2 regions of the Streptomyces sp. 796.1 genome follow, and region 2 is predicted to be linked to the other one. Evidence: predicted binding sites of a transcription regulator. Region 2 holds the regulator's gene; the other holds the start of a gene.

Region 1 (6,954 bases), on a different contig from region 2:
TGTGCTGTCTGCGCTGTCTGTGCTGTCTGCTCTGTTTGTCGTGTCCGTTGTGTTCGTGGCGTTCGCCGTGCTCGCTGCGCCCGCCGCGCCGGTCTGCTCGTACGCGTCGTGCCGTGAGCCGGCCCGCGCCCGGCGGGCCGGTGTTGCTGTCGGTCTTGCTGTCGGTCGACCGAGTGATGATTCCAGTTTCGGTGCGCGGGGCCGCCGGCGCCCGGTCGTGGCCCGCTGCGGGGCGCCCGCCGGCCCTCCAGGCGCGGCCTCGCACCCGTAGTTTTTCCACGCGTGTAGTAATGTGTGGCCCCATGGTGCGACCGGTCCGTCGACCGGTCCAAGTCCCCTGTCTGAAGGGTGGGTTGTGATGCACGATGCCGGTCCCCGCGGTGGGGGCACGCCGCGCGATGAGGATGTGGAGCGGGGGCACCGCGGTCTGTTGGCCGTGGTGCTGACCGTGCAGTTCCTGGTGTCGCTCGATATGTCCGTGGTGAATGTGGCGCTCCCCGACATACGTTCCGACCTGGGCTTTTCCGCCGACGATCTGCTGTGGGTGGTCAATGCGTACGCGCTGGCCTTCGGGGGTCTGCTGATGTTCGGCGGGCGGCTTGCCGACATCGTCGGGCGGCGGCGCACCCTGATCGGCGGGCTCGTCGTCTTCGGCGTCGCCAGCCTCGCGGGCGGGCTGGTCGGTTCGCCGGGTGGGCTGGTCGCCGCCCGCGCCGTACAGGGGGTGGGGGCCGCCGCGCTGGCGCCGGTGGCCTTCGCCCTGATCGCCGTCACCATCCCGGCCGGGCCCGCGCGGGCCAGGGCGCTCGGGCTGTGGGGCATGGCCGGCGCGGCCGGCGGCGCGGTCGGCGTGCTCGCCGGCGGGCTGCTCACCGAGAGCGCGGGGTGGCGCTCGGTCCTGCTGGTCAACGTGCCGATCGTGGCGCTCGCCCTGGTCGGTGCGGTCCGCTGGATCGCGTCCGACCGGCGCACCGGGCCGCGCCCCCGGCTCGACCTGGCCGGCGCCGTACTCGTCACGCTCGGCATGACCACGCTCGTCTTCGGCCTGGTACGGACCGAAACGCACGGCTGGGCCTCGGCCGCGACGGTGGCCACGCTCGCCGTCGCGGTGCTGCTCATCGCCGCTTTCGTGCTCGTCGAAGGGCGGACGCGACAACCACTGCTGCGCATCGGGCTGTTGGCCGCCCGCCCGGTACTGGCCGCCAACCTCTTCGTGCTGCTGCTGTTCTCCGGCCAGTTCGCGACGTTCTACTTCCTGTCGCTCTACATGCAGCAGGTGCTCGACTACGGCCCGACCGCGGCCGGCCTCTCCTTCCTGCCGTTCTGCGTGGGCATCGTCGTCGGCTCGCTGGTCGCGACCCGCACGGTGGCGGCCGTCGGCATCCGCCGGCTGCTGGTGGTCGGCGGGCTGATCGGCGCGGTGGGCTTCGCCTGGTTCGCGCTCGCGGTCTCCGCCGACGGCACGTTCTGGACCGTGATGCTCGGCCCGTCGCTGGTGGCCAGCGTGGGCGTGGGACTGTGCTTCGTGCCGCTGGGCACCGCGGCCATCACCGGCGTCGCGCCGGCCGAGGCGGGCATGGCCTCCGGGCTGCTCAACAGCTTCCGGCAGATCGGCGGTTCGCTCGGCCTCGCCGTCCTGGTGACCGTCGCAGCCCGGACCACCGACCATGCGTCCGGCGCCCCGGGCGAGCGGCTGAGCAGCGGCTACGCGGTGGCCTTCGGCAGCGCCGCCGGCCTGCTGGTCGCGGCGGCGCTGGTCGCCTTCGTCCTCCTGAGTCGCACGCCGGCCGCCCGACCCACCGCGCCGCAGGGCACGTCCGACACGCCGCGGGCCGGCTCCGACGCGCCGGCCGCCCCCGCCATCCCCGACCCGGCGGGTACGGAACGGGCCGGATGAGGCGTACGGCCCGCACCGAGTCACCGGACGGCCCGGTGCGGGCCAAGCGCGTGGGCTGACGGAACGCCAACCAGCCTGCCACCAGCGGCCGTTACCGATCCGCCGGCTGCCCCACCAGCATCATCGGCGCCCCCGCCACCCGGGTCAGGAAGACCGTCGCCGACGCGGGGCCCTGGAGCTTCACCTTCTTGCGCAGCTCCTCCGGGGTCACCGCGGAGCCGCGCTTCTTCACCGTCAGGACGCCCACCTCGCGCTCGCGCAGCAGTGCCCGTAGCCGCTTGACGTTGAACGGCAGCACGTCCGTGATCTCGTACGCGCTCGCGTACCCGGTCGGCAGCAGTTCGTCCGAGGTCACGTACGCGATCGTCGGGTCGATCAGCCGGCCGCCGACCTGCGCGGCCACGTCCGCCACCAGATGCGCGCGGATCACCGCGCCGTCCGGCTCGTACAGCCAGCGGCCGACCGGGCCCGGCTCCGGGTCGGGCAGGTCGCCGCCGGTCAGCGTGGCGCCGGCGGGCAGCAGCGTGGCCCGGCGGGCGCCGGGGGCGGTGCCGAACCACAGCACGGCCTCCTTCACCTCGCCGCCGTCCGAGATCCACTCCGCTTCGGCGTCGGCCGGGATCGCCTCGTGCGGCAGCCCGGGGGCGACCTTCAGGGCCGCGTGCGGCAGGCCGCGGGCGGCGGCGACCGCCCAGGACAGCGGCGGCGAGTACGCCTCGGGGTCGAAGATCCGGCCCCGGCCGCCGCCCCCGGTGCCGGTGCGCCGCGCGGGATCCACGAAGAGCGCGTCGCAGCCCGCGGTCGAGACGTCCTCGACCGCCGCGCAGCGCACCTCGACCAGGTCGGCCAGTCCCAGCGCTTCCGCGTTGGCGCGGGCGACGGCGCAGGTCAGCGGGGAGCGGTCGACGGCGAGCACGGAGACCCCGGCCCTGGCCAGGGCCAGCGCGTCGCCGCCGATGCCGCAGCACAGGTCGGCCAGCCGGCGCACCCCGAGCGCCGCGAACCGCCGCGCCCGGTGCGTGGCCACCGTGGCGCGCGTCGCCTGCTCGACGCCGTCGGGCGTGAAGTACATCCGGTACGCGTCATCGGCGCCGAACTTCGCCACCGCCCGCTGCCGCAACCTGGCCTGCCCGATCGCGGCCGAGACCAGGTCGGCCGGATGGTCGCGGCGCAGCCGGGTCGCGGCGGCCAGCTCCTGGTTCGGGTCGAGGTCGCGCAGCGCGCCCAGCAGCGCCTGCCCCTCGTCGGTCAGCAGGGCCTGGAAGGTCCCGACGGGGTCGGTGGTCGTACTCACCGCGCCATTCTCGCAGCGCCCGCGCTGCGGAGGCGGAGGCCGGTGGCCGGGTGGTGCCGGTCGGGGAGCGGCTCGGCAGCACCGGGGAGCGGGCCGGCAGCGGCCTGACGGCGCACCGGGAGTGGCCGGGCGGCGCATCGGGGAACGGGCCCCGGGTGCGGCCCGCGCGGTGACCCCGGGTGCGGCCCGCGGCGGCTGGGGGAGCGCCCCGCAGCGCCCCCGGGCGCGCCCCCGAGAGCGACCCGCGGCCCCGCCGCATTGGCACTCCGCTTGACCGAGTGCTAACCGCGTCCTAGTCTCAGGGCTGGCACTCCTCAATGCGGAGTGCCAAACACAGCGACGGGCAGATCCGGCACCCGCGACGACGGATCTACCAGGTCGCCACCTCAGACAGTTAACCCCGTGAGATCTCCGAAGGGGGAGGTCGGATCGTGACGACCGCCAGCTCCAAGGTTGCCATCAAGCCGCTTGAGGACCGCATCGTGGTCCAGCCGCTCGACGCCGAGCAGACCACGGCCTCGGGCCTGGTCATTCCGGACACCGCCAAGGAGAAGCCCCAGGAGGGCGTCGTCCTGGCCGTGGGCCCGGGCCGCTTCGAGGACGGCAACCGTCTTCCGCTCGACGTCTCCGTCGGCGACGTCGTGCTCTACAGCAAGTACGGCGGCACCGAGGTGAAGTACAACGGCGAGGAGTACCTCGTCCTCTCGGCTCGCGACGTCCTCGCGATCATCGAGAAGTAATTCACCCAGTTTTACGTGAATCGCGCCCCGGCCACCCGTGTCTGAACACCCGGGCGACCGGGGCGCGGCTCTTTGGAGAGGACTTAAGGCAACCATGGCGAAGATCCTGAAGTTCGATGAGGACGCCCGTCGCGCCCTCGAACGCGGTGTCAACCAGCTCGCTGACGCCGTCAAGGTGACGATCGGCCCCAAGGGCCGCAACGTCGTCATCGACAAGAAGTTCGGTGCCCCGACCATCACCAACGACGGCGTCACCATCGCCCGTGAGGTCGAGGTCGACGACCCGTACGAGAACCTGGGCGCCCAGCTCGTGAAGGAGGTGGCGACCAAGACCAACGACATCGCGGGTGACGGCACCACCACCGCCACCGTGCTGGCCCAGGCGCTGGTCCGCGAGGGCCTGCGCAACGTCGCCGCCGGCGCCTCCCCGGCCGCCCTGAAGAAGGGCATCGACGCCGCCGTCAAGGCGATCTCCGACGACCTGCTGGCCACCGCGCGCCCGATCGACGAGAAGTCGGACATCGCCGCCGTCGCCGGGCTCTCCGCCCAGGACAAGCAGGTCGGCGAGCTCGTCGCCGAGGCGATGGACAAGGTCGGCAAGGACGGTGTCATCACCGTCGAGGAGTCCAACACCTTCGGCCTTGAGCTGGACTTCACCGAGGGCATGGCCTTCGACAAGGGCTACCTGTCGCCGTACATGGTGACCGACCAGGAGCGTATGGAGGCCGTCCTCGACGACCCGTACATCCTGATCCACCAGGGCAAGATCAGCGCGATCCAGGACCTGCTGCCGCTGCTTGAGAAGGTCATCCAGCAGGGTGGCTCCAAGCCGCTGCTGATCATCGCCGAGGACGTCGAGGGCGAGGCGCTCTCCACCCTCGTCGTCAACAAGATCCGCGGCACGTTCAACGCCGTGGCCGTCAAGGCCCCCGGCTTCGGCGACCGCCGCAAGGCCATGCTCGGCGACATCGCCACCCTCACCGGTGCGACCGTCATCGCCGAAGAGGTCGGCCTCAAGCTCGACCAGGCCGGTCTGGACGTCCTTGGCACCGCGCGCCGCGTGACCATCACCAAGGACGACACCACCATCGTGGACGGCGGCGGCAACGCCGACGACGTCAAGGGCCGGGTCGCGCAGATCAAGGCCGAGATCGAGGCCACGGACTCCGACTGGGACCGCGAGAAGCTCCAGGAGCGCCTCGCCAAGCTCGCCGGTGGCGTGTGCGTGATCCGCGTCGGTGCGGCCACCGAGGTGGAGCTCAAGGAGAAGAAGCACCGTCTGGAGGACGCCATCTCCGCGACCCGCGCCGCGGTCGAGGAGGGCATCGTCTCCGGTGGTGGCTCCGCCCTGGTGCACGCCGCCAAGGTGCTCGACGAGGGCCTGGGCAAGGAGGGCGACGAGGCCACCGGTGTCGCCGTCGTCCGCCGCGCGGTCGTCGAGCCGCTGCGCTGGATCGCCGAGAACGCCGGCCTTGAGGGCTACGTGATCGTCTCCAAGGTCTCCGAGCTGGAGAAGGGTTCCGGCTACAACGCCGCGACCGGCGAGTACGGCGACCTGGTCAAGGCCGGCGTCATCGACCCGGTCAAGGTCACCCGCTCCGCCCTGGAGAACGCCGCCTCCATCGCGTCGCTGCTGCTCACCACCGAGACCCTGGTGGTCGAGAAGCCGGCCGAGGAAGAGCCCGAGGCGGGCCACGGCCACGGCCACGCGCACTGATCACCTGATCGGTCGGCGGCCCGGCACTCCCCATCGGGGGTGCCGGGCCGCGCCGCGTTTTCGGGGAGCCCCCGACCACCGACCGCGGCGGCTCCGGTACGGGTCTGCTGCCGCGGCGATGCCGGTACGGGCTCGCGCCGCGGTGACGCCGTACGGGCTCGCGCCGTCGCGACCGGGGCGGCATGCCCCTGACAGCCCGGGGTGCGGGGGCGCCCGCAGGGCCGTGGCGCGTTCGCCCGTACGTCAACTGCCTGAAGTGGACCGGGAGTTGGCTGCCGAATGGCGAGGCCGGGGCTGCGGCCCGTACGGTCAGCGCGGCCCGTAGCGGCGGCCGGTCTTCGTGGAGACCCGGGCCAGCGTGGAGCGCGGGGCCAGCTTGGCGAGGCCGGTCAGCGTCTTGTACCGGGGGTCGGGGACCGACAGCGTCTTGCCGCGCGCCAGGTCCTTGAGCGCCGCGTCCACCAGCCGGTCCGCGTCCAACCACAGCCAACTCGGGATGTTGCCGGTGTCCATGCCGGCCCGCTGGTGGAACTCGGTCCGTACGAAGCCGGGGCACAGCGCCATCAGCCGCACCCCGGATTCGCCCAGGTCACGCGCGGCGCCCTGGGTGAACTGCACCACCCACGCCTTGCTCGCCCCGTAGGTCCCGCGCGGCACGAACGCGGCGACCGAGGCCACGTTCACCACTCCGCCGCGGCCCCGCTCGCGCATCGGCAGCACGGCCGCGCTGGTCAGCCGCAGCACCGCCTCGCAGTGCACCTTCAGCATGGTCAACTCGTCGGCCAGCGGCACATCGAGGTACTGGCCCTTGTTGCCGAAGCCGGCGTTGTTCACCAGCAGGTCGATCGGCCGCCTGCGGTCACCGAGCCGCTCCTCGACCGCCGCGATGCCCTCCTCCGTGGACAGGTCGGCGGCCAGCACCTCGACCTCCACGCCGTGCCGGTCGTGCAGTTCGGTGGCCTGCTCCCGCAGCCGTGCCTGGTCGCGCGCCACCAGCACCAGGTGGTATCCGGCGCCGTGCCCCTTGGCCTGGGCGGTGCCCTGCGCCGCCAGCCGTCGTGCGAACGCCGCGCCGATGCCCGCCGTCGCTCCCGTGATCAGTGCAGTCGTCATGTGCGCACGCTATCCGGCCCCGGCCAACCGGCGGGCGGCGATGTCCGGGTCGGTCCGACCGCCCTCCGTGAGCCGTCGCGCCACCCCGCGCACGCCGCCCGGGTGGCCGCGCTCCCACGCACCCGTACGCCAGCGGAGAATCCGGAGCCGGCGACTCCGTCCGCGCGACCGCCGCGCCGACCGCACCGCACGT
Region 2 (6,954 bases):
TCGGGGCGCGGTGTTTCATGCCGGGGCCGTGACGAAGTCGATCAGTTCTTCGACGCGGCCCAGCAGCTCCGGCTCCAGGTCCTTGTAGGAGTGGACCGCGGCCAGGATTCGCTGCCAGGCGGCGCCGGTGTGTTCCGGCCAGCCGAGCGCCCGGCACACGCCCGTCTTCCAGTCCTGGCCGCGCGGCACCTCGGGCCAGCGGGCGATGCCCACGGACGCGGGCTTCACGGCCTGCCAGACGTCGATGTAGGGGTGGCCGACGACCAGGACGTCGCTGCCTTCGCCGGCGACCTCGGCCGCGATGCGGGACTCCTTCGAACCGGGCACCAGATGGTCGACCAGCACCCCGAGCCGGGCGTCCGGGGCCGGGCCGAAGTCGCGGACGATCGCCGGCAGGTCGTCCACGCCCTCCAGGTACTCCACGACCACGCCCTCGATGCGCAGGTCATCGCCCCACACCCGCTCCACGAGTTCGGCGTCGTGCCGGCCCTCCACGTAGATCCGGCCGGCGCGGGCGACCCTGGCCCGGGCGCCGGGGACGGCCAGCGAACCGGAGGCGGTACGGGCCCGGCCGGTCGCCGCGGGGGCGCCGCTAGGACGCGGCCGGACGAGCGTGACCGGTCGGCCCTCCAACATGAAACCGGCCGGGTGCAGCGGAAAGACCCGGTGCTTGCCGAACCGGTCCTCCAGCGTCACGGTCGGCCCCTCGGCGGTCTTCTCGCAGCGGATGACGGCCCCACAGAAGCCCGTGGTCACCTCCTCCACCACCAGGTCCACCTCGGCCGCCACCTCCGGCACGGACGTCGGCTTCTTCCACGGCGGGGTGAGGTCGGGCCCGTACTCTCTGCTGCGCATGCGGCAGACGATAGCCGCCGCCCACCCGCGGCCCGTGGCCGGACATTCCCCTTCCCCCTTCGCGCGCGCCCGCGCGTGGCTGCGGCTACTCCTGCCCCTGCTCCTGCGCGAAGCGGCGGGCCAGCATCGCGCGCTGCGCGCGCACGTAGGCGGCGTCCACCACCGCACCGTGGCCCGGCACGTACCGGGCGTCATCGCCGCCGAGGTCGAGCAGCCGGTCCAGGGCGGCCGGCCAGTGGGCGGGCACCGCGTCCGGGCCCGCCTGTGGCTCGCCCGACTCCTCCACCAGGTCGCCGCAGAACACCACCTCGGGTACACCGGGTACGAAGACGGCCAGGTCGTGCCCGGTGTGCCCGGGGCCGACGTTGGCCAGCAGCACCTCGCGGTCGCCGCCGAGGCTCACGGTCACCTCGCCGCACACCGAGTGCCGCGGGTACACCAGCAGGTCGGTGGCGCCCGCCGCGGCGTCGGCGTCCGCCCCGTGCCGTACCGCGTCCGCCCGCAGGGCGTCTCGCTCCCGGCGGAGCAACTCGGCCAGCCCCACCGCCCCGTACACCTGCACGCCGGCGAAGGCCGCGGTGCCCAGGACGTGGTCGAAGTGCGGATGGGTGAGCACGACGTGCGTGACCTCGTGGCCGAACAGGGCGCGCACCTCCCGGCGGATCTCCGCGCCCTCACGGAGCGTGGCTCCGGTGTCCACCACGAGCACGCCCGCCGGGCCGGCCACCGCTCCCACCGTGGCGTCCCACTGCGGCAGCCGGCGCCGGGCGACGCCCGGGGCGAGCACTTCCCAGTGAGCCCGTACGCGCTCTTCCGCACTGCTGTCCATGGGAGAGACGCTAACGGTCGGCCGGGCAGCCCGCCCGGCCGGCGAGGGCAGTTTCCGGCCCCACGCTCGGTTACGGCCGGGGCGACTCTTGCCCGGACCGCGGTCACCGGCCGTACACTGGCCCAGGGTTATTTGGCACTCGAATGTGCTGAGTGCCAGGAGAGGCCCCCGAGCGATGGTTTGACTGGAGGTGTGCGCGATGCTGAGCGAACGCAGACTTGAAGTGCTGCGCGCCATCGTCCAGGACTACGTCGGCACCGAGGAGCCGGTGGGCTCCAAGGCGCTCACCGAGCGGCACCAGCTCGGCGTCTCGCCGGCCACGGTGCGTAACGACATGGCTGCCCTGGAGGATGAGGGCTTCATCGCCCAGCCGCACACCAGCGCCGGCCGCATCCCCACCGACAAGGGCTACCGGCTCTTCGTGGACAAGCTCGCCGGTGTGAAGCCGCTCTCACCCGCAGAGCGCCGCGCCATCCAGAACTTCCTGGACGGCGCGGTGGACCTGGACGACGTGGTGGGCCGCACCGTACGGCTGTTGGCGCAGCTCACCCGGCAGGTCGCGGTGGTGCAGTACCCGTCGTTGACCCGGTCGACGGTGCGGCACGTGGAGTTGCTCGCACTCGCGCCCGCGCGCGTGATGCTGGTGCTGATCACCGACACCGGTCGGGTCGAGCAGCGGATGGTGGACTGTCCCGCGCCGGTCGGCGAGACCGCGCTGGCCGATCTGCGGGCGCGGCTCAACAGCCGGGTCGTAGGGCGGCGGTTCGCGGACGTGCCGCAGCTCGTGCAGGACCTGCCGGAGTCGTTCGAGCTTGAGGACCGGGGCACGGTCTCCACGGTGCTGGCGACCCTGCTGGAGACGCTGGTCGAGGAGACCGAAGAGCGGCTGATGATCGGCGGCACCGCCAATCTCACCCGGTTCGGGCACGACTTCCCGCTGACCATCAGGCCGGTGCTCGAAGCCCTTGAGGAACAGGTCGTCCTGCTCAAGCTGCTCGGCGAGGCCAAGGACTCGGGCATGACCGTGCGAATCGGTCATGAGAACGCTCACGAGGGCCTGAACTCCACATCCGTGGTCGCCGTCGGCTACGGTTCGGGCGACGAGGCAGTCGCAAAACTCGGCGTGGTCGGACCGACCCGCATGGACTACCCCGGAACGATGGGAGCGGTACGCGCAGTGGCACGTTACGTCGGACAGATCCTGGCGGAGTCGTAAGTGGCGACGGACTACTACGCCGTCCTGGGCGTGCGGCGCGATGCCTCCCAGGACGAGATCAAGAAGGCGTTCCGCAGGCTCGCGCGTGAGCTGCACCCGGACGTCAACCCGGACCCGAAGACGCAAGAGCGCTTCAAGGAGATCAACGCCGCCTACGAGGTCCTGTCGGACCCGCAGAAGAAGCAGGTCTACGACCTCGGCGGCGACCCGCTCTCCAACGCCTCGGGCGGCGGCCAGGGCGGTTTCGGAGCCGGCTTCGGCAACTTCTCCGACATCATGGACGCCTTCTTCGGCACCGCGTCGCAGCGCGGCCCGCGCTCGCGCACCCGCCGCGGCCAGGACGCCATGATCCGGCTCGACATCGAGTTGAGCGAGGCGGCGTTCGGCACCACCAAGGAGATCCAGGTCGACACGGCCATCGTGTGCACGACCTGTAGCGGTGAGGGCGCGGCGCCCGGCACCTCGGCGCAGACCTGTGACATGTGCCGCGGTCGCGGCGAGGTGTCCCAAGTCACCCGCTCCTTCCTAGGCCAGGTCATGACCTCGCGGCCGTGCCCGCAATGCCAGGGCTTCGGCACCGTGGTGCCGACCCCGTGCCCGGAGTGCGCGGGCGACGGGCGGGTGCGCTCGCGGCGCACGCTGACCGTCAAGATCCCCGCGGGCGTCGACAACGGCACCCGCATCCAACTCGCGGGCGAAGGCGAGGTCGGCCCCGGCGGCGGCCCCGCCGGCGACCTGTACGTGGAGATCCACGAGGCCCAGCACCCGGTCTTCCAGCGCCGCGGGGACGACCTGCACTGCACGGTCACCATCCCGATGACGGCGGCGTCCCTCGGCACCAAGGTGCCGCTGGAGACGCTGGACGGCCTGGAGGAGATCGACATCAGGCCGGGCACCCAGTCCGGCCAGTCGGTCCCGCTGCACGGGCGCGGCATCACGCACCTGCGGGGCGGTGGCCGCGGCCAGTTGATCGTGCACGTCGAGGTCACCACGCCGAGCAAGCTCGACCCCGAGCAGGAAGAACTGCTGCGCCGGCTCGCCAAGTTGCGCGGCGAGGAACGCCCGACGGGCGAATTCAAGCCAGGTCAGCAGGGGCTGTTCTCCCGGCTGAAGGACGCCTTCAACGGCCGGTGAGGGCGGGCCCGCCCCGCGCGGGCCCCAGCACTGACCGGAGGGCGCCGACCCCGTTGCGTACGGGGGCGGCGCCCTCTGCGTCTTCCGCTTCTTCGCTTGTGCTGGCAGGCCACTGGGTGGTGGGGGCGTCCCGCGCATCGGAAAAGGGCCGTGGGACGGGGCCGGGCCCCTGGCTGGGCGCGGCACGGGTCCGAACGCGGTGCACGGGTTGCCCGCTCCGGTCCGAGCCGGGCGTACGGACCGCTGCTCCAGGCCCGGGCACTGCCGTACGGGGCGGGTGAACGGGGCGTGCCGCAGCGGTGCGGAGAGTGTGGTGGAGGTCCACGGTGTGGACGCCCGGGGGTGTTGCCCGGGGCCGCACGGGGCGTGGCACGATGTGGCCATGTCCTCCCCGTTGACCGATCTCTACCGGTATCCCATCGTGCAAGCCCCCATGGCGGGTGGCGCCTCGCGCCCGCAGCTCGCCGCCGCCGTGGGCGCGGCCGGAGGGCTCGGCTTCCTCGCCGCCGGGTACAAGACGCCGGCGGCGATGTACGAGGAAATCAAGCACCTGCGGGCCCGGGGCGACATGCCGTTCGGCGTCAACCTCTTCATGCCGCAGCCCGCGACCAGCGACCCGTCGGCCGTCGCCGTCTACGGCGAACAGCTCGCCGGCGAGGTCGCCTGGTACGAGACGCCGCTCGGCGACTGCGACACGGCCACCGACGACGCCTACGACGCCAAACTCGCCATCCTGCTGGACGACCCGGTGCCGCTGGTCTCCTTCACCTTCGGCTGCCCCACGCGCGCGGTGTGCGAGGCGTTCGCCAGGGTCGGGACGGTGACGGTGGTGACCGTCACCTCCGTCGACGAAGCGCTCGCCGCCCACGCGGCCGGCGCCTCCGCGCTCTGCGTGCAGGGCATCGAGGCGGGCGGCCACCAGGGCACCCACCGCGATGACCCGCACGTCCAGGGCGGTGGCCAGGGCCTCGGGCTGCTCGCCCTCATCCAGTTGGTGCGCGAGGCGGTGCCGCTGCCGGTGATCGCCGCCGGCGGGCTGATGCGCGGCGCGCAGATCGCCGCGGTGCTCGCGGCCGGCGCCAGCGCCGCCCAACTCGGCACCGCGTTCCTGGTCTGCCCCGAGTCCGGCGCCAGCGCCGTGCACAAGCAGGCCCTGACCGACACCACGTTCACCCGCACCGAGCTGACCCGGGCCTTCTCCGGGCGGCCCGCCCGCGGCCTGGTCAACCGCTTCGTGCGCGAGCACGGCCCGTACGCGCCCGCCGCCTACCCGCAGGTGCACTACCTCACCTCCGGGCTGCGCAAGGCCGCCGCTGCTGCCGGCGACCCGCAGGGCATGGCCCTGTGGGCCGGGCAGGGGCACCGGCTGGCGCGCGAACTGCCCGCGGGCGAACTGGTGGAACTGCTGATGGCCGAGGTCGACGCGGCGCGCGCCGGGCTCGCCGCGGACACCGGGCGCCAGGCGGCGCCCCAGCCGGGCCCGGGTGGCGCCGCGTGACGGCCCCCGTCTTCATCGCCGACACGCTGGCCGGCGCCGCCCCGGGCGGCACGGTGGCGCTGGACGGCCCCGAGGGCCGGCACGCGGTCTCGGTACGCCGACTGCGCATCGGCGAGGAGGTCGTGCTGACCGACGGGGCGGGGCGCGGCGTCAGCGGCGCGGTGGTGGCCGTCGAGGGCAAGGACCGGCTCACCGTGCAGGTGGCCGAGGTGCGCGAGGAGCCGGCGGCGCAGCCCCGGATCACCGTCGTCCAGGCGCTGCCCAAGGGCGACCGGGGCGAACTCGCCGTGGAGACCATGACGGAGACCGGCGTCGACGCGATCGTGCCGTGGACGGCGGCGCGCTGCGTCACCCAGTGGCGGGCCGAGCGCGGCGCGAAGGCACTGGCGAAGTGGCGGGCCACCGCGCGCGAGGCCGGCAAGCAGTCGCGCCGGCTGCGCTTCCCCGAGGTGACCGCGGCGATGACCACGCGCGAGGTGGCCGAGGTGCTGGCCGGGGCCGCCTTCGCGGCCGTACTGCACGAGAGTGGCGCCCTGCCGCTGGCCACCGCGGAACTGCCAGCCCAGGGCGACATCGTGCTGGTCGTCGGGCCCGAAGGCGGCGTGGCCCCCGAGGAGTTGGCGGCCTTCGCGGCGGCCGGCGCCCAGCCCTACCGGCTCGGGCCCAGCGTGCTGCGCACCTCGACGGCGGGCACGGCCGCCCTCGCGCTGCTGCTCGGCCGCACGGCGCGTTGGGCGTGAGCGCGACGGCGCGCGGCGGGGGCCGGGCGCCGTCGGCGGCCGGGCGGTGGGCCGGTGTGGTCGCCGGTCGCGGGTCGCTGGTGGGCCGGTGTGGCTGCCGGGCGGCCGTGGTGACCGAGTGACCGAGTGGCAGGGGGAGCGGACCGGGGGGTTCGCGGCGCGGCCCGCGGGCGTGCGGACGACTGGCTGAGGGAGCCCTTCCGCGCACGTGGGAGGCGGTGGCAGGCTTCCGTACATGGGGGCAACAACACGAGCAAGGCGGTGGCGGAACACGGCCATCGCACTGGGCGCGGCAGCCGTCGCGCTGAGCACACTGGCGGCCTGCGACGACGTCGAGGGCGGGCTACGGGCCTCGACCGTCGCGATCACCACGGACAAGGTGGGCACCCGCGCGCTGGAGCGCGGCGGGATCGACGTGCAGTGGCTGACCTGCACGGCGCAGCTCAAACGCGCGAAGGACGGCCCGACGGGCAAGCCGAAGCCGACCGGCAAGTCGCAGGTCTCGTGCCGCGGCAAGACCAAGGGCGGGCAGGACCTGGAGATCACCGGGACCGTCACCTACGTGCGCGAGGACCGTTGCGTACGGGGCTCACTGGTGGGCACGTTGGCGAACCGGGAGGTCTTCAGGGCCGGGCTGATCGGCGAGTGCGGGGGCGGCCAACCCGCCCAGCACATCAGCCAC

The links. Region 2 encodes HrcA, which represses chaperone genes, less so after heat shock. Its sites were predicted from a motif close to TTNGCACTCNGNNNNNCNGAGTGCNAA; they were not measured.
Region 1: the regulator HrcA is predicted to act here: its motif matches at 3,450-3,476, upstream of groES (co-chaperone GroES).

The regions. Positions count from the first base shown of each region.
Region 1 is NZ_JBLIWA010000008.1:128,805-135,758, forward strand. Features, by position in the region: gene ACMA1D_RS08135 (MFS transporter) at 359-1,897, shown strand; gene ACMA1D_RS08140 (THUMP-like domain-containing protein) at 1,989-3,191, opposite strand; gene groES (co-chaperone GroES) at 3,623-3,931, shown strand; gene groL (chaperonin GroEL) at 4,026-5,648, shown strand; gene ACMA1D_RS08155 (SDR family NAD(P)-dependent oxidoreductase) at 5,958-6,761, opposite strand.
Region 2 is NZ_JBLIWA010000003.1:55,558-62,511, forward strand. Features, by position in the region: gene ACMA1D_RS03020 (DUF3097 domain-containing protein) at 16-855, opposite strand; gene ACMA1D_RS03025 (MBL fold metallo-hydrolase) at 941-1,684, opposite strand; gene hrcA (heat-inducible transcriptional repressor HrcA) at 1,884-2,900, shown strand; gene dnaJ (molecular chaperone DnaJ) at 2,901-4,034, shown strand; gene ACMA1D_RS03040 (nitronate monooxygenase) at 4,417-5,532, shown strand; gene ACMA1D_RS03045 (16S rRNA (uracil(1498)-N(3))-methyltransferase) at 5,529-6,272, shown strand; gene ACMA1D_RS03050 (hypothetical protein) at 6,508-6,954, shown strand, end outside.